3 regions of the Streptomyces sp. NPDC005574 genome follow, and region 2 is predicted to be linked to each of the others. Evidence: riboswitches for the same ligand, from Rfam matches in the RefSeq annotation. Region 2 holds a riboswitch; each other region holds the start of a gene.
The links. A riboswitch is a leader RNA that binds a small molecule or an ion and turns the genes downstream of it on or off. The one in region 2 is predicted to bind thiamine pyrophosphate.
Positions count from the first base shown of each region.

Region 1: another riboswitch for thiamine pyrophosphate. It lies ahead of thiC (phosphomethylpyrimidine synthase ThiC); the one in region 2 lies ahead of thiO (glycine oxidase ThiO).
Region 3: another riboswitch for thiamine pyrophosphate. It lies ahead of ABZT03_RS07705 (thiamine ABC transporter substrate-binding protein); the one in region 2 lies ahead of thiO (glycine oxidase ThiO).

Region 1 covers NZ_JBEXCW010000001.1:151,318-161,554, reverse strand. The annotation lists gene ABZT03_RS00780 (YibE/F family protein) at 1-1,457, opposite strand, end outside; TPP riboswitch at 1,529-1,717, shown strand; gene thiC (phosphomethylpyrimidine synthase ThiC) at 1,710-3,545, shown strand; gene ABZT03_RS00770 (VWA domain-containing protein) at 3,690-5,144, shown strand; gene ABZT03_RS00765 (hypothetical protein) at 5,259-6,122, opposite strand; gene ABZT03_RS00760 (metallophosphoesterase) at 6,313-7,410, opposite strand; gene ABZT03_RS00755 (LacI family DNA-binding transcriptional regulator) at 7,593-8,705, opposite strand; gene hisC (histidinol-phosphate transaminase) at 9,147-10,226, shown strand.
Region 2 covers NZ_JBEXCW010000069.1:34,474-44,710, forward strand. The annotation lists gene ABZT03_RS31640 (hypothetical protein) at 1-902, opposite strand, end outside; gene metF (methylenetetrahydrofolate reductase [NAD(P)H]) at 959-1,882, opposite strand; gene thiE (thiamine phosphate synthase) at 1,981-2,637, opposite strand; gene ABZT03_RS31655 (Rv2175c family DNA-binding protein) at 2,771-3,136, opposite strand; gene ABZT03_RS31660 (FAD-dependent oxidoreductase) at 3,241-4,467, opposite strand; TPP riboswitch at 4,609-4,720, shown strand; gene thiO (glycine oxidase ThiO) at 4,718-5,884, shown strand; gene thiS (sulfur carrier protein ThiS) at 5,881-6,081, shown strand; gene ABZT03_RS31675 (thiazole synthase) at 6,085-6,879, shown strand; gene pknB (Stk1 family PASTA domain-containing Ser/Thr kinase) at 7,016-8,953, shown strand; gene ABZT03_RS31685 (deoxyribonuclease IV) at 8,988-9,866, shown strand; gene ABZT03_RS31690 (sulfite oxidase-like oxidoreductase) at 9,880-10,237, opposite strand, start outside.
Region 3 covers NZ_JBEXCW010000007.1:102,131-112,367, forward strand. The annotation lists gene ABZT03_RS07675 (hypothetical protein) at 1-6, shown strand, start outside; gene ABZT03_RS07680 (VOC family protein) at 101-508, shown strand; gene ABZT03_RS07685 (Rossmann fold nucleotide-binding protein) at 546-1,697, shown strand; gene ABZT03_RS07690 (LAETG motif-containing sortase-dependent surface protein) at 1,858-2,559, shown strand; gene ABZT03_RS07695 (ABC transporter ATP-binding protein) at 2,629-3,648, opposite strand; gene ABZT03_RS07700 (iron ABC transporter permease) at 3,648-5,321, opposite strand; gene ABZT03_RS07705 (thiamine ABC transporter substrate-binding protein) at 5,297-6,394, opposite strand; TPP riboswitch at 6,470-6,575, opposite strand; gene rlmN (23S rRNA (adenine(2503)-C(2))-methyltransferase RlmN) at 6,611-7,717, opposite strand; gene ABZT03_RS07715 (CU044_5270 family protein) at 7,949-8,884, opposite strand; gene ABZT03_RS07720 (RNA polymerase sigma factor) at 8,877-9,494, opposite strand; gene ABZT03_RS07725 (hypothetical protein) at 9,788-10,192, shown strand.

The DNA.
Region 1 (10,237 bases), on a different contig from region 2:
ACCAGCCCGATCGAGCCGACGAGCGTGCGCACGATCTCCTCCGCGACGAGTTCGCTGTTGGCGACCGCGCCGACGCTGCTCTGCGCGATGGAGAAGAGCAGCAGCAGAGGCAGCGCGGCGCCCGCGTAGGCGAGGACGAGGGTGTTGACGACGGAGGCGATGTGGTCGCGGCCGATGCGGATGCCCGCCCGGTACAGCCCGCGCCGGCCCATCGACGGATTGGCCTCGTGCAGCTCCCAGACCGCGGACGTCTGGGTGACCGTCACGTCGTCGAGGACACCGAGCGAACCGATGATGATGCCGGCGAGCAGCAGACCGCTCAGGTCGATCGACGGATACAGGCCGTGGATCAGACCGGTGTTGTCGTCCGTGTTGCCGGTGAGCGCGGCCCAGCCGTTGAACAGCGAGCCGAGCACACCGATCAGTACCAACGAGATGAGGGTGCCGAGCACGGCCACCGACGTACGGGCCGACAGACCGTGACACAGGTACAGGGCGATGAGCATGATGGCGCTCGCCCCGACCACCGCCACGACCAGGGGATTCGAGCCCTGCAGGATCGCCGGCAGGATGAAGAGGGTCAGCACCAGGAAGCTGGCGGCCAGTGCGACCAGCGCCATGACGCCACGCAGCCGGCCCACCACCACGACGGCCACCGCGAAGATGCCGGCGAGCAGGGCCATCGGGAACCTGCGGTTGACGTCGGTGACCGAGTACTGCAGTTCCTTCGGCGCGGAGGGCTCGTAGGCGACCACGACCTTCTCGTCCTCGTGCAACTGCCGTGACTGGTCCGGCTGGACGACCTCGGTGAAGGTACGGCCCTTGTCGTCGCCGCTGTCGACCCGGATCGTCGCCTTCTTGCAGGTGCCGCCGGACTGTTGCTGGGCGGCCGAGCCCCCGGCGGTGGGGGTGCCACCGGTGGAACTGCCCGCCGAGGCGTTCACCGACGCGCAGCTCACGCTCACGACCTCGGTGACGGTGGCGTGCTGGGTCTGCCGGTCGAAACCGACGCCGGTGCGCTGGTGCGGAGGGGCACCGCCCGGCCACAGCACCACGAGCCCGACCACCACCGCCATGCCGAACGGGATGAGGATCGCGGCGATGACCTTGCGCAGATGCTTCGACACGGGCGCGGCCGGCCCATGACTGTGTGAGTGTCCGTGCCCACCGGTGGACCCGTGCTCGTGCCCGCCGCCGGAGCCCGGGTCGTGGCCACCGGAGCCCGGCCGGTGGTCGTGACCGCCCCCGGACCCCGGTCCGGGCTGGTGCCCGCCACCGCCTCGGGAGCCCGGTCCATGGTCGTGCCCGTCACCGAAACCCGGCCCGTGCTCGCCGCCGGGACCCCGGCCGTAGCCGTTCCCGCCCCCGTCGCCATGGCCGTTGCCGTAGCCGTTGCCCTGGCCGGGCTCGCGGCGCGGCTCGTGCGGGGGGTAGGGAGGCTGGTGTGTCGTGGTCACCGCCCGATCATCGCAAGAACGCCGGGGGCCCTCTGTTCACCGCGCCCGAATTGACGCTAGCGTGGAGGCACCTTTGCACACGCGGGAGCTCGGAGCACCGGGCTGAGAGGGCGCTGACCTCCGTCTTCGCGGTGTTTCAGAGAGACGTCACCCGAACCGAGTGATGTTTCACATGAAACATCGGCAGACGGACATCGCTGCGTCGACCGCCGAACCTGTTACCGGGTAATGCCGGCGTAGGGAGTAGGTCTCATGACCAACAAGGACGCACGCACGCCTGCCTCCACACAGATTCCGACGGAGCCTCCGAAGGAGAGCGCGACGAGCGGAGAGAACGGCGAGAGCGGGAAGTCCATCGGCTGGCACAAGGGATACGTCGACGGTTCCCGCCCCGATCTGCGGGTGCCGGTCCGTCAGGTGCACCTGACCAACGGGCGGTCGGTCACGCTGTACGACACCTCGGGGCCGTACACCGATCCTCTCGTCGACACCGATGTCCGGCGGGGACTGCCCCCACTACGGGAGAACTGGATCGTCGCCCGCGGTGACACCGAGGAGTACCCGGGCCGGCCTGTCCGGCCCGAGGACGACGGCCTCAAGCACACCGCGCCGCGCGGCGGCCTGCGCAACCTCGACGCGGTCTTCCCCGGCCGGCCGCGCCAGCCGCGCCGCAGCCGGGACGGCGGGGCGGTCACGCAGCTCGCGTACGCGCGGCGCGGCGAGGTCACACCCGAGATGGAGTACGTGGCCATCCGGGAGAACATGTCGCCCGAGGTGGTTCGCGAAGAGATCGCGGCCGGGCGGGCGGTGCTGCCGGCCAACGTGAACCACCCGGAGATCGAGCCGATGATCATCGGCAAGCGGTTCCTGGTGAAGGTGAACGCCAACATCGGCAATTCGGCGGTGACTTCCTCCATCGAGGAGGAGGTCGAGAAGATGACGTGGGCGACCCGCTGGGGCGCCGACACGGTCATGGACCTGTCCACCGGCCGCAACATCCACACCACCCGCGAGTGGGTGCTGCGCAACTCCCCCGTCCCCATCGGGACGGTGCCGCTCTACCAGGCGTTGGAGAAGGTGGACGGCCGGGCCGAGGAGCTGACCTGGGAGATCTACAAGGACACGGTCGTCGAACAGGCCGAGCAGGGCGTGGACTACATGACGGTCCACGCGGGCGTGCGCCTGCCGTACGTACCGCTGACGGCCAACCGCAAGACCGGCATCGTCTCCCGTGGCGGCTCGATCATGGCCGCCTGGTGCCTCGCGCACCACAAGGAGAGCTTCCTGTACGAGAACTTCGAGGAACTCTGCGAGATCCTCGCGGCCTACGACGTCACGTACTCGCTGGGCGACGGCCTCAGGCCGGGCTCGATCGCGGACGCCAACGACGAGGCCCAGTTTGCGGAGTTGAGGACACTCGGGGAACTCAACCGGATCGCGAAGCGTTTTCATGTACAGACGATGATCGAAGGCCCGGGACACGTCCCGATGCACAAGATCAAGGAGAACATCGACCTTCAGCAGGAGATCTGCGATGAAGCTCCGTTCTATACCCTCGGCCCGCTGACCACGGACGTCGCGCCGGCGTACGACCACATCACCTCCGGCATCGGTGCCGCGATGATCGCCTGGTGGGGCACGGCCATGCTCTGCTACGTCACGCCCAAGGAGCACCTGGGCCTGCCCAACCGTGACGACGTCAAGACCGGTGTCATCACCTACAAGATCGCCGCCCACGCGGCCGACCTCGCCAAGGGTCACCCCGGTGCCCAGGAGTGGGACGACGCGCTGTCCGACGCCCGCTTCGAGTTCCGCTGGGAGGACCAGTTCAACCTGGCTCTCGACCCGGACACGGCAAGGGAGTTCCACGACGAGACCCTGCCCGCCGAACCCGCCAAGACGGCCCACTTCTGCTCCATGTGCGGGCCGAAGTTCTGCAGCATGAAGATCAGCCACAGCATCACGCGGCAGTTCGGCGGCGCGGCGGCAGAAGGGGCTTCGCCCGACGAGATCGCCGAGGGGATGCTGCAGAAGTCGAAGGAGTTCGCGGCGAGCGGGAGCCGGGTCTACCTGCCGATCGCCGACTGAGCCCCACCGCCGACCGGCCCGCGCACGCGGCGTCCAGGGCCGGCGGGTGCGGACCGGTTCTGGACGAGGGCCCGGTCCGCGACCCGGGACACCTCCGAAGCCGGGGAGGTGTCCCTCCGGCGTCCCGGCCCGCAGACTGGCCGTATGACAGCGAGATCAATGAGCAAGGGCGCCAACCTGCCGATCGGCTCCTCGTCCGTGCGCGCCGAGCTCGCCTGGTCCGAGGGGCCCGGCGTGCCGGACGCCGACGCCTCGGCGCTGCTGCTCACCGGCGCCGGACGCGTGCGTGACGACGGTGACTTCGTCTTCTACAACCAGCCGCAGCACGCGTCGGGTGCCGTACGGCATCTCGGGAAGCGGAAGGCTGCCGGCCTCACGACCGACACGGTCGAGGTGGACCTGCGGACGGTGGAACCCGCCGTGGAACGGGTCGTGTTGTGCGCGTCGGCCGACGGCGGCACGTTCGGTCAGATGCCCGGACTGACGCTGAGGCTGCTCGACTCCGGCACCGGGGAGGAGCTGGCCCGCTTCGATCCGCAGGCCACGACGGAGACTGCGTTCATCGGCGGCGAACTGTACCTGCGGCAGGGACAGTGGAAGTTCCGTGCGGTAGGGCAGGGGTACGCGTCGGGACTCGCGGGGCTGGCCACCGACTTCGGCATCTCCGTGGAGGCCGACTCCCCGGCCACGGCCGCGTCCCCCGTGCCGGCCGCGCCGCCCGTACCGGCCTCACCACCGGTACCGTCCGCGCCCCCGGTCCGCGCCTCGCCGCCCTCGCCGGCGGCACCCACAGCCAAGCCGGCCGGCCCCACCGCGCCGACGGCCGACACCCGCCCGGCGCGGGATGAGGCGCGCCTGCCCGTGGACATGCGCAAGCGGCTGTCCCTGCGCAAGGAGCAGGTGGCGGTCAGTCTGCGCAAGCACGGCGCCGCCGGTGTCACCGCGCGGATCGTGCTGGTCCTGGACGCCTCGGGCTCCATGTCCTTCCTGTACTCGAAGGGCGTGGTCGCCGACGTGGTGGAGCGGATGGCCGCGGTCGCCGCGCAGCTGGACGACGACGGGGAGATGCAGGCGTGGACGTTCGCCTCGCAGGCGGCCCGGCTGCCCGACCTGCGTCTGGGTGAGCTTCCCGACTGGCTGCGCCTCCATGTCCGGGTCGGAGAACTGAGTCTCTTCCGCCGCAACCGCAAACCGAGGAAGGGACTGGAGCCCGGGCAGGTGGACATGCGGGCGGTCGGTATCCAGAACGAGGAGCAGAAGGCGATCGCCCAGGTACGGCAGTACGTCCGTGAGAACCCGACCACGGCTCCCACGCTGGTGCTGTTCTTCTCCGACGGAGGCGTCTACCGCAACGCCGAGATCGAGCGGGAGCTCCGGGAGGCGGTGGAGGAGCCGATCTTCTGGCAGTTCGTGGGTCTCGGCCGGTCCAACTACGGCGTGCTGGAGCGACTCGACACCATGCCCGGCCGCAGGGTCGACAACGTCGGGTTCTTCGCCGTCGACGACATCAGCACCGTGCCCGACCCGGAACTCTACGACCGGCTGCTGTCCGAGTTCCCGGACTGGATGACCGCCGCCGGCCGGGCCGGCATCCTCTGATCCGGCTCCGCCGGGCCCCGCACGGTGCCGTGGACGGCCGGTCGTCGGCTTGCGCTCCCGAGGCGGGGCCCTCCGTGCGGAGGGATGCCCCGGGGCGGGGGCGCAAGCCGGCCGCTACTCCGGCTGGTGGTCCGGCCCTCCGAAGTCCGGGCTGGTGTAGTCCGGGCTCGAGAAGCTCGGACGCGGGCCCGCGGGACCGTCGTCGGGGCTGCTGAAGCCCGGTCGGCCGTAACCGAGGTGCGGCATGCGGCCGGTGGGTGCCGGCGGGGCCGCACGGTGCAGTGCGCCGCTGTCGGGGTCGGCCAGTGCCTCCCGCAGGAACGGCAGGAGGCCGCGCTCCAGGAGGGCCTCGCGCCAGGTGTCCCCGGCCCGGGCCACTTCCGCGCTCATCTCGCCGTACGGTCCGGCGCTGAGCGAGGGCCTGTTGCGCAGCGCCGTCAGCAGGAGCCCGACGGCGGCGACCAGGATCGCGGCCGCGGTGACGGCCCCGAACACCCAGCCTGCGGTGATCATGGTCTGGGCGAACGCCGGCTCGGGGTCCAGCATCTTCAGGATGTACCCCACGAGCAGGAAGATCGCCGCGGCGGTTCCGGCGAGGACGGGGGCGAGGACCGCGACGACGGCGACGGCGCCCGCGCCGGCGGTCTCGGCGACCTCCCCCATGGTGGTGGCGAGCCCCATCGCGGTCGCGCCCGGCTCCCCCGGGCCGGTTTCGCGAACGGCCGAGGGGGTGGACGGCGCCGGCTGGCGCAGTTCCTCGCGGACCTTGACGTAGTGCTGGTACTCGGTCGCCGCGGCCGCCGTGATGAGTGCGGTGGCGTTGAGCGCCATGGTGCGCAGCTGTTCGGTGTTGAGCCGCTGTCCGACAGCGGCCAGTTCCGGGCGGTGTGGGGCGGAGCGCAGCGCCTCATCGAGGATCCGCTCGTATTCCTGGCGGTCCTCGCTCAGCAGGTGCTGCGGAACGCTGTTCATCTGCATCCCCCGATGCTCCGTAGGGCTTGTGGCTCGCATGACGACGAGCCGTCGGGCAGAAACGGAGGGGAGCCTGCTACGGATAAGCCGATGGTAGAGCGGCGACGGCACTAGGTGACAGGGGGTTTGCAGAAATTGGCCCCCGGCCGGCGCCGCCGCCCGTGGGTCCGCCGCGGGGTGTTTGCCGGGTGAATACTCAGTTGTCCAGGGGAAGTTGCTGGACCAGCAGCTTTCCGGCCATGGTCACTCCGCCGTCCATCGCGATGGCGAGTCCGTCGGCGTAGACGTGCGGGCCCTCGACCAGGGGATCGGTCGTGTCCTCGTCGTCCTCGGAGCCCACCTCGCCCAGCAGGTACGGGATGGGGCTGTGGCCGTGAACGATGCGGGTACCGCCGTAGGTGTCCAGCAGGGAGCGCACCGCGTCGGCGCCGCCCTCGTCGCGGAAGGAGAAGCGCTTGGTGAACTTGCGGAACAGGTCCCACACCTCGTCCGCGTCGTTGCGGGTGATCGTCTCGCGGACCGTGTCGTTGACCGCCTCGATGGAGTCGCCGTAGTCGAGGTAGGCGGTGGTGTCCGAGTGGACGAGGAGATGGCCGTCGACCTCCTCCACGGCGTCGAGGCGGGCCATCCACTGGAGGTGGTGGTCCTGAAGGCGGTCCATGTCGGTCTTCTGGCCGCCGTTGAGGAGCCAGGCCGCCTGGAAGGTGGCGGTGCCCGCCCCGGAGTGGACGGGGGTGTCGCCGAACCGCTTGGCGCCGAGCAGCAGCAGTTCGTGATTGCCCATCAGGGCCTTGCAGTAGCCGCCCGCCGCGGCGGCCTCGGCGGACAGCCGCATCACGAGGTCGATGACCCCGATGCCGTCGGGGCCGCGGTCGGTGAAGTCGCCGAGGAACCACAGCCGGGCCGTGCCCGCGCACCAGTTCCCCTCGGCGTCGACGAGGCCCTTCTCCCGGAGCGCGGCCAGCAACTCGTCGATGTAGCCGTGCACGTCGCCGACGACGAACAGGGGCCCCGGCCCGTCGCTGGACTGCGGGGCCGCTGCGGGCGCCGGGTCGACCGGCACCTGAAGCGTGTCACCGCGGTTGATGACGGGCAGGTCGCGCTGTGTGGGCGTGTACCCGTCCGGATGCTCCACCGGCTCCTCCACGGGTCTGACGGCGCCCTCGGCGTGCGCGCTGTAGGAGTACGGCCCGGCCTCGTGGACGTACGCCGGTACCCGGAAGTCGCGCAACGTCGCCGTCCGCTCCGCCTCGGGTCCCTGACCGGCCCCCTGAGTCATCGACCCCTCCACCATCGCGCCGCATCTGCACCGCATCGGACTGCCTGGTCGCAGCGGCCCGCGGTGTCGTGGGCCCATCATAGGAATGCGGATCGCGCCGTGTGATGACCCAGGGGTGGTGAATCAGAGCGGGACTCCGGTTCACCGCGGCTTTCGCCCCGGTTGGGCAGGGCTTCGGCCGCCTCACGACCGCCCGTCTACTTCTCCTCGGGCGATCGCGGCGGGCTGACGGTCGTGCGCGGAGGACGTCGCTGGGACGAGGTACGCACGATCAGTTCGGTCGGTATCACCTGTTCGACCGGCTGGTCCGAGTCGACGCCCTCGATGGCGTCGATGAGGAGCTGGACCACCGCCGTGCCGATCCGGCGCGGCTTGAGGGAGAGCGTGGTGATGGGCGGTTCGGTGTTGGCGTACACGGTGGACTCGCTGCAGCAGACGAGCAGCAGTTCCTCGGGGACGCGCAGCCCGTAGCGGCGCGCGGCGGCGAGCAGGTCGGTGCCGTTCGGGTCGAACAGGCCGTAGACCGCGTCTGGCCGGTCGGGACGGGCGAGCAGCCGGTCGGCGGCGACGGCGCCCGCGCACGGATCGTGCGCCGGGTAGGACTCGTACACCGGGTCCTGGCCGACCCGCTCGCACCAGCGCAGGTAGGCGGTGGTCGACAGATGGGTGTAGGTGTCGGTGCTGGTCCCGGTCAGCAGGCCGATACGGCGGGCGCCCGCGTCGGCCAGGTGGTCGAGGATGCCGAGGACGGCGGCCTCGTGGTCGTTGTCGACCCAGGCGGTGACCGGGAGCGAGCCGGCCGGGCGGCCGTCGGAGACGACGGGTAACCCCTGCCGGACGAGCTCGCTGACCACCGGGTCGTGGTCGGACGGGTCGATGACCACGGTCCCGTCGAGGGCGACGTTCGACCACACGTCGTGGCGCGAGGTCGCCGGGAGGATGACGAGGGCGTAGCCGCGGGCGAGCGCGGCGGAGGTGGCGGCGCGCGCCATCTCGGCGAAGTACGCGAACTCGGTGAAGGTGAAAGGCTCGTCCCCGTACGTCGTCACGGTCAGGCCGATCAGTCCGGACTTGCCGGTACGGAGCGTGCGTGCCGCCGCCGACGGGCGGTACCCGAGCCGGTCGGCGACCTCCCGGACATGCCGGCGGGTGGCGTCCGGGAGCCTGCCCTTCCCGTTGAGGGCGTCGGAGACGGTCGTGATGGAGACTCCGGCGGCGGCGGCCACGTCCCTGATGCCCGCCCGGCCCGGCCGGCTGCCTCGGCGTGAGGTTTCCGCGCGGCTCACCTGGTGCTTCCCTGCTGCTGTCATGGCGAGCCGATAGTAGGGCTCATGCGGTGGGGTAGGGCGGACGCATATGCACGCGTTGACAGGCACGTTTCTGCAAGGCCACAGCTACCGAATTGCCTTTGATATCAAGGGACTTGAACGGTTCAATGCCAGGACGTGACGCGACGGCCCGCACCGGCCTGCCAAGTACCCCATGTCTCGAAGAGGTCTCAACTCACCTGCACGAGGGATGCGCGCCACGGCGTGAGCCACCCGCGCATAGATATATGTAGCCGCGCCCCCCGATTCGTGGGGCTTCGTACGGTGATGCCCCTGGTGCTGGTGTGACTCGTGAGGTTTCCGGCCCGGACCTGCGGGAGGCCGTCGCCCACCTGTACGCAGCGGAGCGGAATCCTCATAAGGTGAGCAGTATTGGAAGCCGGCGGTGGTGACGGTCCGCCGGTGGTCGCGAGGAGGACTGCGGTGAGCGAGACGAGCCCCAAGCTGCGTGCCGAGCTGGAGGGTATCCCCACCTACAAGCCGGGCAGGCCCGCCGCGTCCGGTGGTCCGGCCGCGTACAAGCTGTCCTCCAACGAGAACCCCTACCCTCCACTGCCGGGCGTGATGGAGACGGTGACGGGCGCCGCCTCCTCGTTCAACCGGTACCCGGACATGGCGTGCACGGGCCTGATGGACGAACTGGCCGAGCGGTTCGCGGTGCCCCTCTCCCATCTGGCGACCGGGACCGGCTCGGTCGGCGTCGCCCAGCAGCTGGTGCAGGCCACCTCCGGACCGGGCGACGAGGTGATCTACGCCTGGCGGTCCTTCGAGGCGTACCCGATCATCACGCAGGTCAGCGGCGCGACCGCGGTGCAGGTGCCGCTGACGCCGGGGGACGTGCACGACCTGGACGCGATGGCGGCCGCCATCACCGACCGGACGCGGCTGATCTTCGTCTGCAACCCCAACAACCCGACGGGCACGGTCGTGCGGCGGGCCGAGCTGGAACGGTTCCTCGACCGGGTGCCCGGCGACGTGCTGGTGGTGCTGGACGAGGCGTACCGCGAGTTCATCCGCGACATGGAGGTCCCGGACGGTGTGACGCTGTACCGGGACCGGCCCAACGTCTGCGTCCTGCGCACCTTCTCCAAGGCGTACGGCCTCGCCGGCCTGCGCGTGGGGTTCGCCATCGCCCACGAGCCGGTCGCGGCGGCGCTGCGCAAGACGGCCGTGCCGTTCGGTGTGAGCCAGCTCGCCCAGGACGCGGCCGTCGCCTCGCTGCGCGCCGAGGACGAGCTGCTCGGCCGGGTCGGCTCGCTGGTCTGCGAACGGACGCGGGTGGTCGACGCGCTGCGGGGCCAGGGCTGGACGGTTCCCGAGACGCAGGCCAACTTCGTGTGGCTGCGGCTGGGGGAGTCCACGGTCGCCTTCGCGGCCGCCTGTGAGCAGGCGGGCGTGGTGGTGCGGCCCTTCGCGGGCGAGGGCGTGCGGGTCACGATCGGCGAGAACGAGGCCAACGACATCTTCCTGCGCGTGGCGGAAGGTTTCCGCAAGGAGCTCTAGCGGCGGCGGCG
Region 2 (10,237 bases):
TGCTCCGGCGGCAGCTCGCCACCGTAGGCGTCGTCGGTGCTGCGCTGCTGCGGCACCCACACCCCGCCGGCCGGAGTCTCGCCGCCGTAGCCGGCGCCGGCGTACTGGTCCTGGCCGTAGCCCTGCTGGGCGTACTGCTGGCCGCCGTACGAGGTGTCGTAGCCGGCGCCGTAGGTCTGGGTGCCGATGTACGGGTCGGAGTAGGCGGCGTACTGCTGCTGCCCGGTCGCGTCGTAGCCGTACTGCTGCTGGTCGTAGCCCGAGTAGCCGTCGTAGGAGTACGTCTGGTCGGCGCCCTGGGCCGCCGCGTACTGGTCCTGGGACTGGCCGGTGGCCGCGTAGGACGGGTCGGCCGCGGCGGCGTACGCGGCGTCGCTGTACACGCCGTAGGAGCCGGTGTCGTCGGGCAGGGGCTGCGGTTCGTACACCGAGGTGGTCTCGGCGGCGGTGGCGTCGGCGGAGCGCGCGGGGGTGAACACGTCGTCGCGGTCGAAGTCGTCCTCGGAGTCGTGACCCCGGCCGGTACGCCCGTAGGGGCCGTCCGGGTCGCCGAAGGCGCCGTCGCCGGCCTCCAGTCCGGAGACCTCCAGGCTCGGGTCCTGGTGCTCGGCCTTGCCGCGGCGCCGCTTGGTGCCGGCCTCGCCGCCCGGGCGGCTGACCGCCCAGCCCGAGGCGAAGCCGCGGCGGAACGACAGCGTGACGTAGGTCTGGCCGACCGCGAAGGCGGCGGCGCCCAGTCCGATGACGATCACGGAGGGGATGAGTACGCCGAACACCACGCCGACGAACCCGACGAACGCCAGCAGTCGCCAGCGCAGCCGCGCCTTGTACTGCAGCAGCACCTCACCCAGCAGCCACAGCGCGACGATGCCGAACGCGATGTAGAGGACCGTCCAGCCCATGTACGCCCCTCTCCCAGTGGCCGTTACGCAGTGTGTCCTACACCGGTGCGGCCGGTCTAGGCCTGCGGGGGATGGTGCAGGCCGAGGTTCTCGTGAATTTCAAGCGTCGCCGTGGAGTTGTTGAGCGTGATGAAGTGCAGTCCGGGCACTCCCTCGGCCAGCAGCCGGGCGCAGAACTCCGTGGCATATTCGATGCCAATGGAGCGTACAGCGGACGGATCGTCTTTTGCTGTGAGGATCCGCTCCTTCAGCCCGGCGGGGAGGGCCGCGTTGCTGAGCTGAGGGAGCCGCTCCAGCATCCGCACGCTGGTCACCGGCATGACCTCGGGGATGACGGGCGTCTCGCAGCCGGCCGCGGCGACCCGGTCACGCAGCCGCAGATAGGACTCGGGCTGGAAGAACATCTGGGTGATGGCGTAGTCGGCGCCGGCCCGGCACTTGTCGACGAAGTGCGCCACGTCGGTGTCCCAGTCGGCGGAGCGCGGATGCATCTCCGGGAACGCGGCGACGCCGACGCAGAAGTCCCCCGACTCCTTGATGAGCCGGACGAGTTCGGCCGCGTAGGTCAGGCCGCGGGGGTGTGCCACCCAGTCGGCCATCGGGTCGCCGGGCGGGTCGCCGCGCACGGCCAGCATGTTGCGGATCCCGGCGTCGGCGTACTGGCCGATGATGTTGCGCAGCTCGGCGACGGAGTGGTTGACCGCGGTGAGGTGGGCGACCGGGGTGAGGGTGGTGTCGGCGACGATCTGCTCGGTCTCCTTGACCGTGCCCGCCCGGGTGGAGCCGCCGGCGCCGTACGTGACGGAGACGAAGTCCGGGGCGACCGCCTCGACCCGCCGCAGGGCGCTCCACAGGTTGCGCTCACCCTTGGCCGTCTTCGGCGCCGAGAACTCGAACGACAGTGTCGTCTTGCCGGCGGCGAGCATGTCACGCACGGTGCGTGCGCGGTCAGTCCGGGTGGATGCGGTTCCGAGGGCCATACCCGCAGGTTAGCCAGGGTGCGACGATCGTCCCACCGAAAGGCGGAATTTTGCCCGCTTTGTCGACTTGTTGTCCACCCCTCGGACAGCCGGGCCGGTCACCCGGAGTGCCGGAGCCGCTCGGCGAACGCGGCCGCCGCCGCGCCCGGGTCGTCGGCCTCGGTGATCGCGCGTACCACCACGACCCGGCGGGCGCCCGCCGCGATCACCTCGTCGAGGTTGCCGAGGTCGATGCCGCCGATGGCGAACCAGGGGCGGTCGGTGCCGAGGGCCGCGGTGCGGCGGACCAGGTCGAGGCCCGGCGCGGGCCGGCCGGGCTTGGTGGGGGTGGGCCAGCAGGGGCCGGTGCAGAAGTAGTCCACGCCCTCCTGGGCGGCGGCCGCCGCGGCCTCCGGTCCGGAGTGCGTGGAGCGGCCGATCAGGACGTCGTCGCCGAGGATCGCGCGGGCGGCGGGAACCGGGAGGTCGCCCTGGCCCAGATGGAGGACGGCGGCGCCGGCCGCGTGGGCGACGTCCGCGCGGTCGTTGACCGCGAGGAGCCTGCCGTGGCGGGCGCACGCGTCGGCGAGGACCCCGAGGTGCTCCAGCTCCTCCGCCGCCTCCATGCCCTTGTCGCGCAGCTGCACGATGTCCACTCCCCCGGCCAGGGCGGCGTCCAGGAACTCGGCGAGGTCGCCCTGGCGCCTGCGGGCGTCGGTGCAGAGGTAGAGCCGGGCGTCGGCGAGTCGGGCGCGTGCGGTGGCGGTGCCGGGCATGGGTGGGTCCCCCCGTTGGCGGTGCGTGGTCGGGGGCGCGCGGACGCGCCGCACCCGGGCCGTGACCGGGGTGCGGCGCCCGGCCGTGGCCGGCCGCGGTCCGTGCGCCGGGCGGGTCGTGCGGCCGGCCGGTTCAGACGGCGAGCGCCTGGGCCCGGCGCTTCACCTCCGTGCCGCGGTTCTCACTGAGGGCCTGCGCGGGGGTGCCGGGCAGGCTCGGGTCGGGGGTGAAGAGCCACTCGATCATCTCTTCGTCGGAGAAGCCGTCGTCCCGCAGCAGGGTCAGGGTCCCGATCAGGCCCTTGACGACCTTGTCCTCGTCGATGAAGGCGGCGGGGACGTGCAGTGCGCGGTTCTCCCCACGGCGTACGGCGATGAGGTGGCCGTCCTTGACCAGCTGGCGCGCACGCGTCACCTCGACATCGAGCATCTCTGCGATGTCGGGGAGGGTGAGCCAGGCAGGGACGAGAGCATCGATCTTTGCGTCAATCTCGGTCACAGGATCAAGCGTGCCATCCCGCACCGACAGTCGGAAGCCGGGCCCCCGCCACCTGGCGCTTCGCGTCACCCGGCGGGATCCTGGCGCCTCGCCCCCGAGGGGACCTAGGCCGTGGCCGCCTTCAGGGGCCTGGCCGGGTCGGCCAGGAGCGCGGGGTCCATCGGCGTGCCCGCCTCGATCAGGCGCCGTCCCTGGGCGAGGTCCCGGGGCCGGCCCACCGCCAGCAGGGCTTCCAGGCGGCCCTCGCGCAGCCAGCAGACCGACCAGGCGGGGCCGGCCGGGTCGCCGCGCCACAGGGTCGTGTCGGCCGACGCGTGGTGGCCGACGTACTGGACGAAACGGCCGAACTGCTCGGACCAGAAGTACGGCACCGGGTCGTAGACCGCCGGGGTCTCGCCGATGATGTTCGCGGCCACCGTGCGCGGGCCCTGCAGGGCGTTGTCCCAGTGGTGCACCAGGAGCCGCTCGCCGTATCTCCCGGACGGGAACGAGGCGCAGTCGCCGACCGCGTGCACGTCCGGCGCGGAGGACCGCAGGTGGTCGTCGGCCAGGACGTCGCCCCGGGCGCCCAGGGCGATGCCGGAGCCGGCCAGCCAGCCGGTGGCGGGCCGGGCGCCGATGCCGACCACGACGGCTCCGGCGGGCAGCCGGGAGCCGTCGTCGAGGACGACCGAGCCGGGCTCGACGCGCGCCACGCGCGCGTGGGTGCGCAGGGTCACCCCGTGGTCGGCGTACCAGCCGGCCATCGGGGCGGCCACCTCGGCGGGCAGCGCACCCGCGAGCGGCCGGTCCGCGGCCTCCACGACCGTCACCGCGCAGCCCGCCTCGCGCGCGGCCGTGGCGAACTCCGCGCCGATCCAGCCGGCCCCCACGACCACGATGTCGTGCTGCCGGGCCAGGACCGGGCGCAGCCGCTCGGCGTCGTCCAGGGTGCGCAGCAGGTGCACGCCGGGCACGCCCTCGGCGCCCGGCAGCCGGACGGGTTCCGCGCCGGTGGCGAGGACGAGTTCGTCGTAGGGCACCGGCCCCTCGGCGGTGTCCAGTTCGTGGTCGGCGGGGCGGACGCCGGTCACCTCGCGTCCGAGCCGGAGTTCGATGCCGAGCGCCTCGAAGTCGACGTCGAAGGCCGAGCCCTCGGCCTTTCCGAGCAGCACCGCCTTGGACAACGGCGGCCGGTCGTAGGGCTGGTGGGGCTCCGCGCCGATCAGCGTGACGCTGCCGGTGAAGCCCTGCTCCCGCAGGGCGACCGCCGTCTGCACCCCTGCCATGCCCGCGCCGACGACGACCACGCGCGACGGTGCCGTGCCGGATTCCTGCGTCTGCTCGCTCACCTGATCACCATAGACAACTGACAATTTGTCAGTCAGCCGTCGTGCTCAGTGACCTGTTCCACACCGCTCGCGCCGAGCGGACCGGCCGCGGCGTGAGGCTCCCTTACCGAGACGGGCGGCGGCGGACTAGGGTGGCGGACGTAGAGCACTCGCGGGAGCCCGGACGCACCGGGCTGAGAGGGAGGCTGGCGGCCTCCGACCGTACGAACCTGATCCGGGTCATGCCGGCGAAGGGAGGGGCTGGACGCCCATGTCGTCTCCACGGACCTCAGACGTCCTCGTCATCGGGGGCGGGATCATCGGCCTGGTCACGGCCTGGCGGGCCGCGCAGCGCGGCTTCGGGACCGCCGTGGTGGACCCCGGACCGGGTGGCGGAGCCGCGCAGGTCGCGGCCGGGATGCTGGCCGCGGTCACCGAACTGCACCACGGCGAGCAGACCCTGCTCGGGTTGAACCTGGCCTCGGCCGGCCGCTATCCGGACTTCGTGGCGGAGCTGACCGACCTCACCGGTCACGACCTCGGCTACCGGCGGTGCGGCACCCTCGCGGTCGCGCTGGACGCCGACGACCGCGCCCACCTGCGTGAACTGCACGCGCTCCAGGGGCGGTCGGGGCTGGACTCGGAGTGGCTGTCCGGGCGGGAGTGCCGGCGCCTGGAACCGCTGCTGGCGCCCGGTGTGCGCGGTGGGCTGCGGGTGGACGGCGACCACCAGGTGGACCCGCGGCGGCTGGCGGGCGCGCTGGTGGCGGCCTGCGAACGGGCGGGCGTCGTCTTCCACCGCACCCGGGCCGACCGGCTGACCGTCGTCCGCGGCCGCGCGGCGGGTGTCACGACCGCCGAAGGGACCGCGCTCGGCGCGGGCCAGGTGGTGCTGGCGGGCGGCAGCCTCAGCGGGCGGCTCGCCGGCGTCCCCGACGACGTGCTGCCGCCCGTACGGCCGGTGAAGGGGCAGGTGCTGCGGCTGACCGTGCCGAAGCCGTACGCGCCGTTCCTGAGCCGGACCGTGCGCGCCGTGGTCCGCGGCAGCCACGTCTACCTGGTGCCGCGGGAGAACGGCGAGCTGGTGGTCGGCGCGACCAGCGAGGAGCTCGGCTGGGACACCACCGTGACGGCGGGCGGGGTGTACGAGCTGCTGCGCGACGCGCACGAGCTGGTGCCCGGCATCACCGAGCTGCCGCTGACCGAGACACGCGCGGGACTGCGCCCCGGCTCGCCCGACAACGCGCCGCTGCTGGGCCCGACCGCCCTGCCGGGCCTGCTGCTGGCCACCGGGCACCACCGCAACGGCGTGCTGCTGACACCGGTCACCGGCGACGTCCTGGCACACGCCCTGACCACGGGTGAACTGCCCGACGAGGCCCGCCCCTTCACACCCCGTCGCTTCGGCGCCGCCGTCCGCGTGGAGCAGCCCGTATGAACATCTCCGTCAACGGTGAACCCCTGCGGGTCGAGCCGGGCACCGGCCTGGACACCCTCGTGCGCTCCCTCACCGCGGCGCCCTCGGGCGTGGCCGCCGCGCTCAACGAGACCGTCGTCCCGCGCGCGCGGTGGTCCGCCACCTCCCTGCGCGAGGGAGACCGCGTGGAAGTCCTCACCGCCGTCCAAGGAGGCTGACCGATGGCCGACGACCCCTTCGTCCTGGGCGGTACGCCCTTCACCTCCCGTCTGATCATGGGTACGGGCGGCGCGCCCAGCCTCGACGTCCTGGAACGCGCGCTGGTGGCGTCCGGGACGGAGCTGACGACCGTCGCGATGCGGCGTGTGAACCCCTCGGTGCACGGCTCCGTCCTGTCGGTGCTGGAGCGGCTGGGCATCCGGGTCCTGCCCAACACGGCGGGCTGCTTCACCGCGGGCGAGGCGGTGCTGACCGCCCGGCTGGCCCGCGAGGCGCTGGGCACCGCCCTGGTGAAGCTGGAGGTCATCGCCGACGAGCGCACCCTGCTGCCGGACCCGGTCGAGCTGCTGGAGGCGGCGGAGACCCTCGTCGACGACGGGTTCACCGTGCTGCCGTACACCAACGACGACCCGGTGCTGGCGCGGAAGCTGGAGGATGTCGGCTGCGCCGCCGTGATGCCGCTGGGCTCGCCGATCGGCTCGGGCCTCGGCATCCGCAACCCGCACAACTTCCAGCTGATCGTGGAGCACGCGCGCGTGCCGGTGATCCTGGACGCGGGCGCCGGTACGGCCTCCGACGTGGCGCTGGCGATGGAGCTGGGGTGCGCCGGGGTGATGCTGGCCTCGGCGGTGACCCGCGCGCAGGAGCCGGTGCTGATGGCCGCCGCGATGCGGGCCGGGGTGGAGGCGGGCCGGCTGGCCCGGCTGGCGGGCCGCATTCCGCGGCGGCACTTCGCGCAGGCGTCGTCCCCCGGCGAGGGCCTGGCCGTGCTGGACCCGGAGCGTCCCGCGTTCTGAGCTGCGCCGCGGGCCCCGCCGGGCGGTCCGCGGCGGCCTCGGCACGGTGTGCGAAGCGTCACAGGTCGGCTGCAGTCCCGCCCCGATATCGGGTGAAACCGTGGGGCTGTCCGTGGCGGCTCGTACACTCACCTGCGTGGATACGACCCTTCAGGACCCGCTTGTCGGGCAGGTGCTCGACGGCCGCTACCGCGTCGACGCGCGGATCGCGGTCGGCGGGATGGCCACGGTCTACCGGGCCCTGGACACCCGCCTGGACCGTGTGCTCGCGCTGAAGGTGATGCACCCGGCGCTGGCGGCCGACGGTTCCTTCGTCGAGCGGTTCATCCGCGAGGCGAAGTCCGTGGCCCGGCTCGCGCACCCCAACGTCGTGCAGGTCTTCGACCAGGGCACCGACGGGTCGTACGTCTATCTCGCCATGGAGTACGTCGCCGGCTGCACCCTGCGGGACGTGCTGCGCGAGCGCGGGGCGCTGCAGCCGCGCGCCGCCCTGGACATCCTGGAGCCGGTGCTCGCCGCGCTGGGCGCCGCGCACCGCGCCGGGTTCGTGCACCGGGACATGAAGCCCGAGAACGTGCTGATCGGGGACGACGGGCGGGTCAAGGTCGCCGACTTCGGACTCGTCCGGTCCGTCGACACCGTCACCAGCACCACCGGAACGCTGCTCGGCACCGTCTCCTACCTCGCGCCGGAGCAGATCGCGGACGGCGCCGCCGACCCCCGCGTCGACGTGTACGCGTGCGGTGTCGTGTTCTACGAGATGCTGACCGGCGAGAAGCCGCACGGCGGGGACTCCGCCGCCGTGGTGCTCTACAAGCACCTCCATGAGGACGTGCCCCCGCCCTCGGCCGTCGTGCCGGGGCTGCCCCACCAGCTGGACGAGCTGGTCGCCTCGGCGACCGCGCGCGATGCCGGCGTCCGCCCGTACGACGCGGTGGAGCTGCTGGCGCGGGTCCGGGTGGTGCGCGCCCTGCTCGGCGAGGATCAGCTGGACGCGGAGCCGCCGCGCGCGATCACGTCGGGCGCCGCGCACGCCGAGGACCGCACGAGCGTGATCCCGCGTTCGCTGACCGTGCGCCCACTGCCCGTCAACGAGGACCACGACGCCACGGCCGGGCAGCAGGCGGTGTTCAACCGCACCAGCCGGCTGGAGAGCCCCCCGCCGCTGCCGCCGCGCCGCCGCTCCCGGCCCCGGCGCGGGCTCGTCACCCTGATCGCCGCCGTGCTGCTGGTCCTGGGCGTCGGTGCGGGCGTCTGGTACATCAACTCCGGTCAGTTCACCACCGTCCCCGCGGTGCTGGGGCAGACCGAGGCGAAGGCGAAGGGCCGGCTGGAGGCGGCCGGACTGGAGGCCGGCAGGTCGAAGCACGACTACAGCGACACCGTGCGGCGCGGCACGGTCATCACGACCGACCCGGCCCCGCGCAGCCGTATCCGCGACCACGACACCGTGACCCTGACGATCTCCGACGGCCCGGAGACCGTGCGGGTGCCGGACCTGGAGGGCGTCCGTCTCGACGAGGCGAGGAGCCGGCTGCGCAAGGCCGGGCTGGCGCCCGGCATGGTGACCCGCGACTTCAGCGACGAGGTCGCCAGGGGGTCCGTGATCAGCACGGAGCCGGGCGCGGGCACGACACGGCACGCTGACTCGGCGATCGCCCTCCTCGTCAGCAAGGGCAGCCCGGTGGACGTCCCCGACGTCACCGGCGAGAGCCTCGACGAGGCCCGCGCCGACCTGGACGAGGCGGGCCTGAAGGTGAAGGTGTCCGCCGAGCAGGTCACCTCCGAGTTCGACAAGGGCCAGGTCGCCCGGCAGACCCCGGGGGACGGCGCCGAGGCCGCGGAGGGCGACACGGTGACGCTGACGCTGTCCAAGGGACCGGAGATGGTCGAGGTCCCGGACGTCGTCGGGGACAGCGTGGACGACGCGAAGTCGGCCCTCGAGGACGCCGGCTTCGAGGTCGACGAGAGCCGGGGCCTGCTCGGGCTGTTCGGCGACACCGTCAGGAGCCAGTCCGTGGAGGGCGGGGAGACGGCCCCCAAGGGGTCCACGATCACCATCAAGATCAGGTGACCGGGCACTCCCGTGCCCATGACACCCTGAACGGGTGAAGAGCCAGCAACCCGGTCCGTCCCGCAACCCCGTCGGCGGCCACATCCCCGTGGCCGGCGGCCTGCACTCCGTGGGCCTGTCCTACGCCCGTGAACTGGGGGCCGAGACCGTGCAGGTCTTCGTCGCCAACCCGCGCGGCTGGGCCACCCCCGCCGGCGACCCGCGGCAGGACGAGGCGTTCCGCGCGGGGTGCGAGGCGGAGTCGATCCCGGCGTACGTGCACGCGCCGTACCTGATCAACTTCGGTTCGCACACCGCGGCGACGGCTGAGAACTCGGTCACCTCGTTGCGGCATTCGCTGCGCCGGGGGCGGGCGATCGGCGCCCGGGGCGTGGTCGTGCACACGGGGAGCGCGACCGGCGGCCGGGAGCGGTCGGTGGCCCTGAAGCAGGTGCGGGAGTACCTGCTGCCGCTGCTGGAGGAGCTCACCCACGACGACGATCCGTACCTTCTGCTGGAGTCGACCGCCGGACAGGGCTCCTCGCTCTGCTCCCGCACCTGGGACTTCGGGCCGTACTTCGAGGCGCTGGACGCCCATCCGAGGCTCGGGGTGTGCCTGGACACGTGCCACATCTTCGCGGCCGGGCACGACCTGACGGGGCCGAACGGCATGCACCAGACGCTGGACCTGCTGGTGGACACGGTCGGCGAGGGCCGGCTGCGGCTCATCCACGCCAACGACTCCAAGGACGTGGCCGGCGCCCACAAGGACCGGCACGAGAACATCGGCGCCGGCCACATCGGCGAGGACCCGTTCCGGGCGCTGTTCACCCACCCGGCCACGGCCGGGGTACCGCTGGTGATCGAGACGCCCGGGGGCCGGGAGGGCCACGCGGCGGACGTGGAGCGGCTGAAGAAGCTGCGGGACGGCTGACCGCGCGGGCGGGTCAGAGCTCGGGGCCCTCGCCGGGCTCCTCCTGGTAGGAGTACCGCTGCTCCCGCCAGGGGTCGCCGATGTTGTGATAGCCGCGCTCCTCCCAGAAGCCGCGGCGGTCGGCGGTCATGTACTCCACACCGCGGACCCACTTGGGTCCCTTCCAGGCGTACAGGTGGGGGACGACCAGGCGGAGCGGGAAGCCGTGCTCGGCGGTCAGCAGCTCGCCGTCCTTGTGGGTGGCGAAGATCGTGCTCTCGGACGCGAAGTCCGACAGTCGCACATTCGAGCTGAAGCCGTACTCCGCCCACACCATCACATGGGTGACGCCGGGTGCGGGCGGGGCGGTCTCCAGGATGGTGCGGGCCGGG
Region 3 (10,237 bases), on a different contig from region 2:
CGCTGAGACTTTCGGCGAAAAGACCCGCGGACGGCGATGAGTCCCGGGCCGGCCCCCGGTCTACCCCACCGAACAGCACGCACCTGACGGGAGAGACCGCATGTACCAGCAGATGATCTTCGTGAACCTGGCCGTGAACGACGTCGCCGCCTCGAAGAAGTTCTTCACGGAACTCGGTTACACGATCAACGCGCAGTTCAGCGACGAGAACTGCGCCAGCGTGGTGATCAGCGACACCATCGTCGCGATGCTTATGGACAAGCAGCGCTACGCGGACTTCACCAAGAAGGAGATCGCGGACCCGACGAGGACCAGCGAGGTGCTGCTGTGCCTCAGCGCCGAGAGCCGCGAGAAGGTCGACGAGCTCTGCGACCGGGCGATCGCGGCGGGCGGTTCGGCCGGCGGCGAGGCCCAGGACCACGGCTTCATGTACGGGCGCGCCTTCGACGACCCGGACGGCCACACCTGGGAGATCATGTGGATGGACCCGGCGGCGGTTCAGCGCTGAGGCCACCCGGTCGACCGCCGGTGCCTAGCATGGGCGGGTGCATCCGACACCCGCCCAGCCGGCCCATCCCTTCCAGCTCGCCGAGCCGCACGCCGGCTCGCGCGACCGCGAGATCGAGTCCCTCGCCGAGTTCGACGAGGTCGTCTCCGCGCACCGCTCGCTCACCCACCACCGCGTGCAGGCCGTCGACCTGACGGACCGTACGGACGTCCTGCTCACCGTGGACGTCACGGGCGCCGTCTTCCTCGGCTGCCCGATGGACCCCGAGGCGGCGGCCCGCACCCGCGCCGCCGGCGCCCTGGTCTTCCCGCCCGTCCCGGGGCTGCCGTTCGACCCGTACCGCGGCTTCGTGTACTCCCCCGACGAGTTGTTCGCCTCGCTCGACCAGGGGTACGAGGCGACCCCGGACGCGCTGGCGTACGCCTGGTTCCAGCGGACCAAGGCGGACGGCGACATCTTCTCGTCCATGCTCCGCTCGATCCACGACGACGCCGTCTCCGACGCGCTCGACGAACTCCTCGCCGGCGCGCGGGTGGTGGGCGTCATGGGCGGGCACGCGATGGAGCGCGGCACGCGGGAGTACGCGGGCGCCGCCCGGCTCGGCCGTGAACTGGCCCGCTCCGGCTTCACGGTGGCCACCGGGGGTGGTCCCGGCGCCATGGAGGCGGCGAACCTCGGCGCGTACGCGGCCCCGTTCGAGGAGGGCATGCTGCGCGACGCCCTCCAACTGCTGGCCAAGGCACCTTCGTTCCGTCCGTCGGTCTCCGACTGGGCGCGCGCCGCCTTCGACGTCCGCGCCCAATGGCCGGGCGGTGGCTCCTCGGTGGGCATCCCCACCTGGTTCTACGGCCACGAGCCGCCGAACGCCTTCGCCTCCGACATCGCCAAGTACTTCGCCAACGCCACCCGCGAGGACGGCCTGCTGGCCCGGTCCAACGCCGGTGTGGTCTTCCTGCCGGGCGCCGCCGGCACCGTGCAGGAGATCTTCGACAACGCGACGCCGAACTACTACGAGTCGCGCGGCGAGCCGACTCCGATGGTCCTCGTCGACCGTGCGCACTGGACGGAACGGCTGCCCGCGTGGCCGCTTCTGCGGGCGCTGGCCCGGGAGCGGGCGATGGAGTCCCGTATCGCCCTCGTTGACCGAATCGAGGAGGCGCCCGAGGCGTTGAAACGTCTCGGTGGTTAATAAGCAGGCAAAGCCAGGGCACTTGAGCGGCATATTCGTTGACATTGCTTATGGAACGCTTATAGACCTGTGAGACTGCTGGGGGTGGTGACGCCTCACCTCAAGCCGCGTCATCTCCCCCTGAGACCCCCCTCAGTTGCGCATCCCGTGAAGGGCAAACGTGTCCATAACTCGTCGCACCGCACGTCGTTCCGTGCGCATCCTCGGTGTCGCCTCCGCCTCGGCCGCGCTCGCGCTCGGTGTCGCCGGACAGGCGCTCGCCTGCAACATCAGTGAGTTCTCCGCCGAAGCCACGTGCGACGGCGCCAACGGTGTCATCACCGTCACCGACAAGGACGCCTCCCGCACCCCCGCCACCGTCACCGTGTTCCTCGAGAACAACGGCGCCGACGTGAAGAAGGTGGGCGAGCAGGAGATCAAGGGCTCGCGTGAGGGTGTCACCATCACCTTCACCGAGAACTGGAAGCCGAACGCGGTCTACCGCATCCACGTCCTCGCCGGCAAGCAGGTCGACAAGGACATCAGTCCGAACCTGACCACCCCGTCCACCGCCTGCGAGGCGGAGGAGACCGGCACCCCGACCCCGACCCCGACCCCGACGGGCAAGCCGTCGCCGTCGGAGTCCGCGTCGACCCCGGCCGGGGAGTCGAAGTCGCCGACCCCGTCGGCGTCGGAGAGCGGGAGCACCGCCCCCGCCGACACCTCCAGCAACGCCCCGTCGCCCGCGGCCGGTGACTCCCACCTCGCCGAGACCGGTGCGAACTCCAACACCGGCCTGATCGCCGGTATCGCGATCGCCCTCGTCGCCCTCGGCGGCGGCGCGGTCTTCTTCGGCCTCCGCCGGCGCGGCACCTCCCGCTGACCCAGGCCACACCGCGACGGCCCGCCCCCACACCGGGGGCGGGCCGTTCGGCTGCCGGACTCTCGGCCGTCAGCCGAGGACGACGATCTCCGTCGGGTCGAACTCCACTCCGACCGGGTCGCCGACCTCCGGTGCCGTGCGCAGCGGGCAGGCCGCCTCCAGCGGGGGCGCGTCCTTCGGGCGCAGACGGACGGCGACATGGGTGCCCCTGAACGTGCGGGCGGTCACCGTACAGGGCAGGCCCTCGCCCGGCGGGACCAGCCGTACGCCCGCGGGGCGCACCAGCAGGGTGTGGGGGCCCTGCGGCGCGTCCGCCGGGGCCGGCAGCTTGCCCCAGGGGGTCCCGGCCACCTCGCCGGCAACCGTCGCCTCGACCACGTTGTCGAAGCCGAGGAAGCGGGCCACGAACTCGTCGGCGGGCCGTTGCCAGACCTCGAGGGGCGTCCCGGACTGGGCGATCCGGCCGTCCCGCATCACCACCACCCGGTCGGCCAGCGCGAACGCCTCACCCTGGTCGTGCGTCACCGCCAGCACCGTCGTGCCCAACGCGGCGAAGAGGTCGCGCAGTTCGACCACCAGGCGCTCCCGCAGCGAGCGGTCGAGCTGCCCGAGCGGCTCGTCCAGCATCAGCAACCGGGGCCGGGGCGCGAGGGCCCGGGCCAGCGCCACGCGCTGCTGTTCCCCGCCGGACAGGGAGGCGACGGCCCGCGGGCCGGCCCCCGGCAGCCCGACCAGGTCCAGCAACTCCTCCACCCGCGCCCGCTGTTCGCCCTTCGGCGCCCGGTGCATGCGCAGTCCGAACGCGACGTTGCCGGCCACGTCCCGCTGCGGGAACAACTGGTGGTCCTGGAACATCAGGCCGACACCCCGCCGGTGCGCGGGCACACCCGTCTGGTCCCGCCCGTCGAGCACCACCCGCCCGCAGTCCAGGGGTTGCAGTCCCGCGACCGCCCGCAGCAGCGTCGACTTCCCGCTGCCGCTGGGCCCGAGCACGCAGACGACCTCGTGCTCGGCGACCCCCAGGCCGACGGCGTCCAGCACCGCCCGCCCGCCGAACCGCACGGTCGCGTCCTCGAGCCCCAGCAGCATCAGAACTCCCCCGTCCGGTCGGTCCGCAGCCGCTCCAGCACCAGCAGCGCCACCGCGCACACCACCATCAGAATCGTCGAAAGGGCCATCGCCTGCCCGTAGTTGAGTTCACCGGCCCGGCCCAGCAGCCGCGCCACCGCGACCGGCAGCGTGGGGTTGTCGGGCCGCGCGATGAACACCGTCGCCCCGAACTCCCCGAGCGACACCGCGAACGCGAACCCGGCGGCGATCAGCAGCGCCCGCCGCACCATCGGCAGGTCGACCTCGCGCCACACCCGCCACGGCGACGCCCCGAGCACCGCCGCCGCCTCCCGCAGCCGCCCGTCCACGGCCCGCAGCACGGGCAGCATGGTCCGTACGACGAAGGGGACCCCGACCAGCGCCTGCGCGAGCGGCACCAGGATCCACGACGACCGCAGGTCGAGGGGGGGCTCGTCGAGCGCGATCAGGAAGCCGAAGCCGACGGTCACCGCCGACACCCCGAGCGGCAGCATCAGCAGCGCGTCGAACCCCCGCACGAGCCGGCCCGCGTCCCGCCGGGTCAGCGCGACGGCGGCGAGCGCGCCGACCAGCACGGCGATCGCGGTGGCGACGGCGGCGTACTCCAGCGAGTTGCCGATCGCCTCGATCGGGGCGACGAGGAAGAGCCCGCCGTCGTCGCTGGTCAGCGCCCGGTAGTAGCCGAAGTCCGGTGCGTCGAGGGAGCGCCGCACCAGTACGGCCAGCGGCAGCACCAGCAAGGCGGCGACGGACACGAGGACGCCACCGAGCAGCGCCCACTGTCCGGCCCCGCGCGGCCGGCGCGCGGTCAGCGAGGCGTCCACCAGCCGCAGGGCCGTCTCCCGCCGCCGTACGGTCCAGGCGTGCAGGGCGAGGACGGCGCCCACCGCCGCGAACTGGATCAGTGTCAGCACGGCGGCCGTGGACAGGTCGAAGATCTCCGAGGTCTGCCGGTAGATCTCCACCTCCAGCGTCGAGAAGGTGGGCCCGCCGAGGATCTGCACCACGCCGAAGGACGTGAAGGTGAACAGGAACACCATGAGCGCGGCGGCGGCCACGGCGGGCCCGAGCGCCGGCAGGGTCACCCGCCGCCAGGCCGCCGCCCGTGAGGCGCCGAGCATCCGCGCCGCCTCCTCCTGCCGCGGGTCGAGCTGCGCCCACAGCCCGCCGACGGTCCGTACGACGACCGCGTAGTTGAAGAAGACGTGCGCGAGCAGGATCGCCCACACGGTGGTGTCCAGCCGTACGCCCCACAGCTCGTCCAGCAGTCCGCCGCGGCCGACGAGCGCCAGGAACGCCGTACCGACGACGACCGTGGGCAGCACGAACGGCACGGTCACCACGGCCCGCAGCACCTGCTTGCCGGGGAAGTCGAGGCGGGCGAAGACGTACGCGCCGGGCAGCGCGACCAGCAGGGTGAGCGCGGTGGAGGCGAGCGCCTGCCAGGTGGTGAACCACAGGACGTGCCGGATGTCGGGCTGCGCCAGTACGTCCCCGACGCGGCCGAGCCGCCACACCCCGCCGACGTGCAGGCCGCGCGCGACGATCGCGGCGACGGGGTAGGCGAAGAAGACCGCGAAGAACGCGACCGGCACGACCATGAGGCCGAGCCGGGCCGCGCTCCCGCGCCGGGCGGCGGCGGCCCTGGCTACTTCAGTACGAGTGAGGTCCACGACTTGACCCACTGGTCGCGGTGGCCGGCGATGGCGGCCGGGTCCATGGTCTCGGGGTGCGCGGCCTGCGGACCGTACTTGGTGAACTCCGCCGGCACCCGGGCGCCCTCCCGCACGGGGTAGACGAACATGTTGAGCGGCATGTCCTCCTGGAACTCCTCGGTGAGCAGGAAGTCGAGGAGCGCCTTGCCGCCCTTGGTGTTGCCCGCGTTGCTCAGCAGCCCCGCGTACTCGGTCTGGCGGAAGCAGGTGCCGGCCGCGACTCCGGTCGGCGCGGTGGCGGGCCGGGGGTCGGCGTAGATGACCTCGGCGGGCGGCGAGGAGGCGTAGGACACCACCAGCGGCCGGTCGGCCTTGGCCTTCTTTCCGCCGGCCGAGCCGGAGAACTCCTCGTTGTAGGCCTGCTCCCAGCCGTCGACGACCTTGACGCCGTTGGCCTTCAGCTTCTTCCAGTACCCCTCCCAGCCGCCGTCGCCGTAGGAGGCGGCGGTGCCGAGCAGGAAGCCGAGGCCGGGTGAGGAGGTGGAGGCGTTCTCGGTGACGAGGAGGTTCTTGTACGCCGGCTTGACCAGGTCGGCGAAGGAGGCGGGCGGCGTCAGCTTGTGCGCGCTGAACCAGCCCTTGTCATAGTTGACGCAGATGTCGCCGGTGTCGATGGGCGTGACCCGGTGCTTGTCCCCGTCGACGCGGTACTCCGCCTTGACCTGGCCGGCGCCCTTCGCCTCGTAAGGCTGGAACAGGCCGTTGTCGAGCGCCCGCGACAGCAGCGTGTTGTCGACGCCGAAGAAGACGTCGCCCTGCGGGTGGTCCTTGGTGAGGATCGCCTTGTTGACGGCCTGCCCGGCGTCGCCGTCCTTGAGGACGCGCACGGTGTAGCCGGACCGCTTCTCGAAGTCCGCGAGGACGCTCTTGGAGACGGCCCACGAGTCGTGGCTGACGAGCGTCACGGTGTGGGACCCGGAGCCCGAGCCGCTGTCGCCCGAACCGGACGACGACCCGCAGGCGGTGAGCGCGGGCAGCGCGGCGAGGCCCAGCCCGACGGCCGCGGCCGTGAACTTCCCTGTGGTGCTCACTGATTCCTCCTGGCTGACCAGGAAGAGACGCGGCCCCGCCCGGACCGGCAGAAGGTCGCGGGCAGGGCGCAACAGCTTGAGTGATGACCGAACTTCCTACCCAGAATGACCTGGGCGAGGTTCAGAGGGTCTGCGGTCTGTCCCGCACTCTCAGCGCTGTGGCGCTCCCCTGTCGGAATATGAAGATGAGTATGAAGTTGTCCTGACCCGCTCAGACTACCGCTCGGTCGCGGCGAGCTGACCGCACGCCCCGTCGATCTCCTGACCACGGGTGTCCCGGACGGTCACCGGTACACCGTGCCCGGCGATCGCCTCGACGAACGCCTTCTCGTCCTCGGGCCGCGAGGCGGTCCACTTGGACCCCGGAGTCGGGTTCAGCGGGATGAGGTTGACGTGCACCGGCTTGCCCTTGAGCAGCCGGCCGAGCCGGTCACCGCGCCACGCCTGGTCGTTGATGTCCCGGATCAGCGCGTACTCGATGGACAGCCGGCGCCCCGACTTGGCGGCGTACTCCCATCCGGCGTCCAGCACCTCGCGCACCTTCCACCGCGTGTTCACGGGGACGAGGGTGTCGCGCAGCTCGTCGTCCGGCGCGTGCAGCGAGATCGCGAGCCGGCACTTGAAGCCCTCGTCGGCGAAACGGTGGATCGCCGGGACGAGCCCGACCGTCGAGACGGTGATCCCGCGCTGGGACAGCCCCAGCCCGTCGGGCTCGGGGTCGGTGAGCCGGCGGATCGAGCCGACCACCCTGTTGTAGTTGGCGAGGGGCTCGCCCATGCCCATGAACACGATGTTGGACAGCCGCGCCGGGCCGCCGGGGATCTCGCCCTCGCGCAGGGCCCGCATGCCGTCCACGATCTGGTGCACGATCTCGGCGGTGGACAGGTTCCGGTCGAGCCCCGCCTGCCCCGTCGCGCAGAACGGGCAGTTCATCCCGCAGCCCGCCTGGGAGCTGATGCACATGGTGACCCGGTCCGGGTAGCGCATGAGCACCGACTCGACGAGCGTCCCGTCGAACAGCTTCCACAGCGTCTTGCGGGTGGTGTCCTGGTCGGTCGACAGATGCCGCACGACCGACATCAGCTCCGGCAGCAACGCCTCCCGCAGCTTGCCGCGCGAGCCGGCCGGGATGTCGGTCCACTGCTCCGGGTCGTGCGCGTACCGCGCGAAGTAGTGCTGCGACAGCTGCTTGGCGCGAAACGGCTTCTCGCCGATGGCGGCGACGGCTTCCTTGCGCTCGGCGGGCGTGAGATCAGCAAGGTGCCGCGGCGGCTTCTGGGCTCCGCGGGGGGCGACGAATGTGAGTTCTCCGGGCTTAGGCATGGCCGTACCAGTGTCGCAGATCGAACGGGGTGCCCCGGGGGCCCGGCGGCCGGGGGTGATCGCGGCTGGTCATACGGGTTCGTCGCCGGAATCCGGTGGCGACCCGGAGGCGGTGCACAGACGGCCCGGAGGGCGGCCCGAGCACACCGCGATCCACGCCCACGCCCTCCGCCACGGAAACGCACGGCGCCCGGTGTCATGCCGGGCGCCGTGCGGTGCGGGCGCGGTCGGTCAGGGGCGTTGCCGCACCCGGTCGACGACGGCGTCGGCGGCCACGTACGACCACTGTTCGTACGTCTCGCTCCCCGCTGTGCGCCGGTCGTGCATCCCCAGGTACCGGTAGGTCCTCGCGTCGAAGACCAGGACCGGCCCACCGTCCGCCCAGGGAGTACCGGGCCCGCCGACGTACTGGACGCCGATGCCCGCCCGGCCCCCGCCGTCCGTCCGGCCCGGCAGCACCTTGATCCCCGGCACCGTGGCCAGCGCCTCGAACGCCGCGGGGCGCAGACCCTTCGGCAGCACGGGCGCGCGGAGCAGGCCGGAGAGGAAGACATGGATCATCGGCCACTCGTCGGCCCTCGTCGGCCGGCCGAAGTCCGGTTTCCCCCCCATGTCGCGCAGGGTGACCGTCAGCCTGTCCGGGTCGGTGGGCAGCCGCTTCAGCTCCGACCACCTTCTGGGCGGCCAGCTGCTCTGCCCGGGCTGGTCCACCGGGACCCACTGGGCGCGGCCCAGTTCGCTGACGTAGGACCTCTGGGAGCCGTCGACCGAACTCCAGCTCTCGTCGACGTACGTCCTGGTGGAGCCCCCTCCGGCCGGGGTCTCCCTGATGACCTCCTTCGTGTAGACGAACTGGTCGTCACGCGGCTCGAGCGGCTTCTCCAGCCGGCGCTCCTCGGCCGCCGCCCCGCGCAGCACGGTGCTCGCGCTCACCGTCCGCACCTGCGGCGAGGACCCCGTGTCCCGCGCGACCACCACGGTCGCGGTGACCGCCGCGGCGGCGACGCAGGCCACCCCGATCCGCAGCAGCGGACGGCGGGCGACGACCGTCGGGGCGGCGGGCGCCACCATCACCTGGTGGAGGCGGGCGCGTGTGCGGACCCGGGCATTGTCCGCGAGCGGCGGGACGTCCGCGTCCCATTCCCTGAGCAGTTCGATCTCATTCATCGTCGGGTTCCTCTCGGAGAGCGGTCGGATCGGATCCACCCAATGCCTCACGGACATGTCTGCGAGCCCGGTGCAGCCGTGACCGGACCGTCCCCACCGGCACGCCGAGGGCACGGGCGACCTCCTCGTAGCCGAGGCCGCCCCAGGCGACCAGCAGCAGCACGTCCCGGTGCCGGGCGGGCAACCGGGCCAGCGCACCGGCGAGTTCAGTACGCACCGCGTGTGCGCTGACCCGCGCCGCCACCCGGTCCGCGACCGTCTCCTCGGCCTGGGCGCCGGGGGCGGCCGTCGGCAGTCGTGCGAGCGCCCTGAGCCGGCGGGCCTCGGCGCGCCGGTGGCGGCCCACGAGGTTGGTGGCGATGCCGAACAGCCAGGGGCGGGCGTCGGCCAGCTCCGTGTTGTACCGGAACCGCTGCTGGAACGCGGTGGTGAACGTCTCCGCCATGACGTCCTCGCCTGCTTCCGCGCCGAGCCGGCGCGCCGCGTAGCGGTGGACGGCGTCGGCATGGCGGTCGAACAGCACGGCGAACACCTCGGGCTGCTCCCACGACCGTTCGACCATCGAGGCGTCACTGTCCTGCCCCAGCCTGACGCCGGGTTCGACGGTCATCGGGGCCTCCTTTCGCCGGTTCGAACGCTTTGCTTCTCGGGCTCACACCCGTACTTCGCCGCTCGCCGCGATCGGGTTCCCCGACAGGGGGGCGGGGCGGTGGTGCAGCCGGCTACACCCCCGGTCCGGGAGGCCGGCCCCTCGTGGTGGCGGGGGCGGGGGCCGGATCGTCAAAGCCGTGGGGCGTTCCACCGGCGCGGCCCGTCCACCGCCCATCCGCCCCGTCCGCCCCGTCCGCCCCATCCGCCCCATCCGCCCCATCCGCCCCATCCGCCCTGAGAAAGGGAACACCCATGGCCGCGAACCGCCGACGCCGTATCGCCGCCCTGACCACCGCCGTGGCCGCCGTAGGACCGATCGTCGGGCTGACCACCGGCTGCGAGGGCGCCGACACCTCGCTGGACTGCGGCGCCGATCACCGCACGATCGCCGACAGCCTGAAGGCCATGCGCGAGGCCGGGCTGGACGCGGCCCGCGACCCGTCGAGGACCGGCGGGTCCATCGCCACCATCCGGGAGAATCCGGCCAGGATCGACGCCGCGAACGACGGTGCGGGAAGCGATGAGGCCGACCGGGCCGTCAAGGACCTCGACCGGGCGATCTCGGACTACGACAGGGCCGTCCTGAACGGCGAGAAGCCCGGCTCCGGCAAGGTCGACGCCGCGGCCGACGAGCTCCGGGACGTCTGCACGTCGTGACGGGTGCCACCCGTACCTGTGCGTGAGACGCGGGAGCCCCCGCCC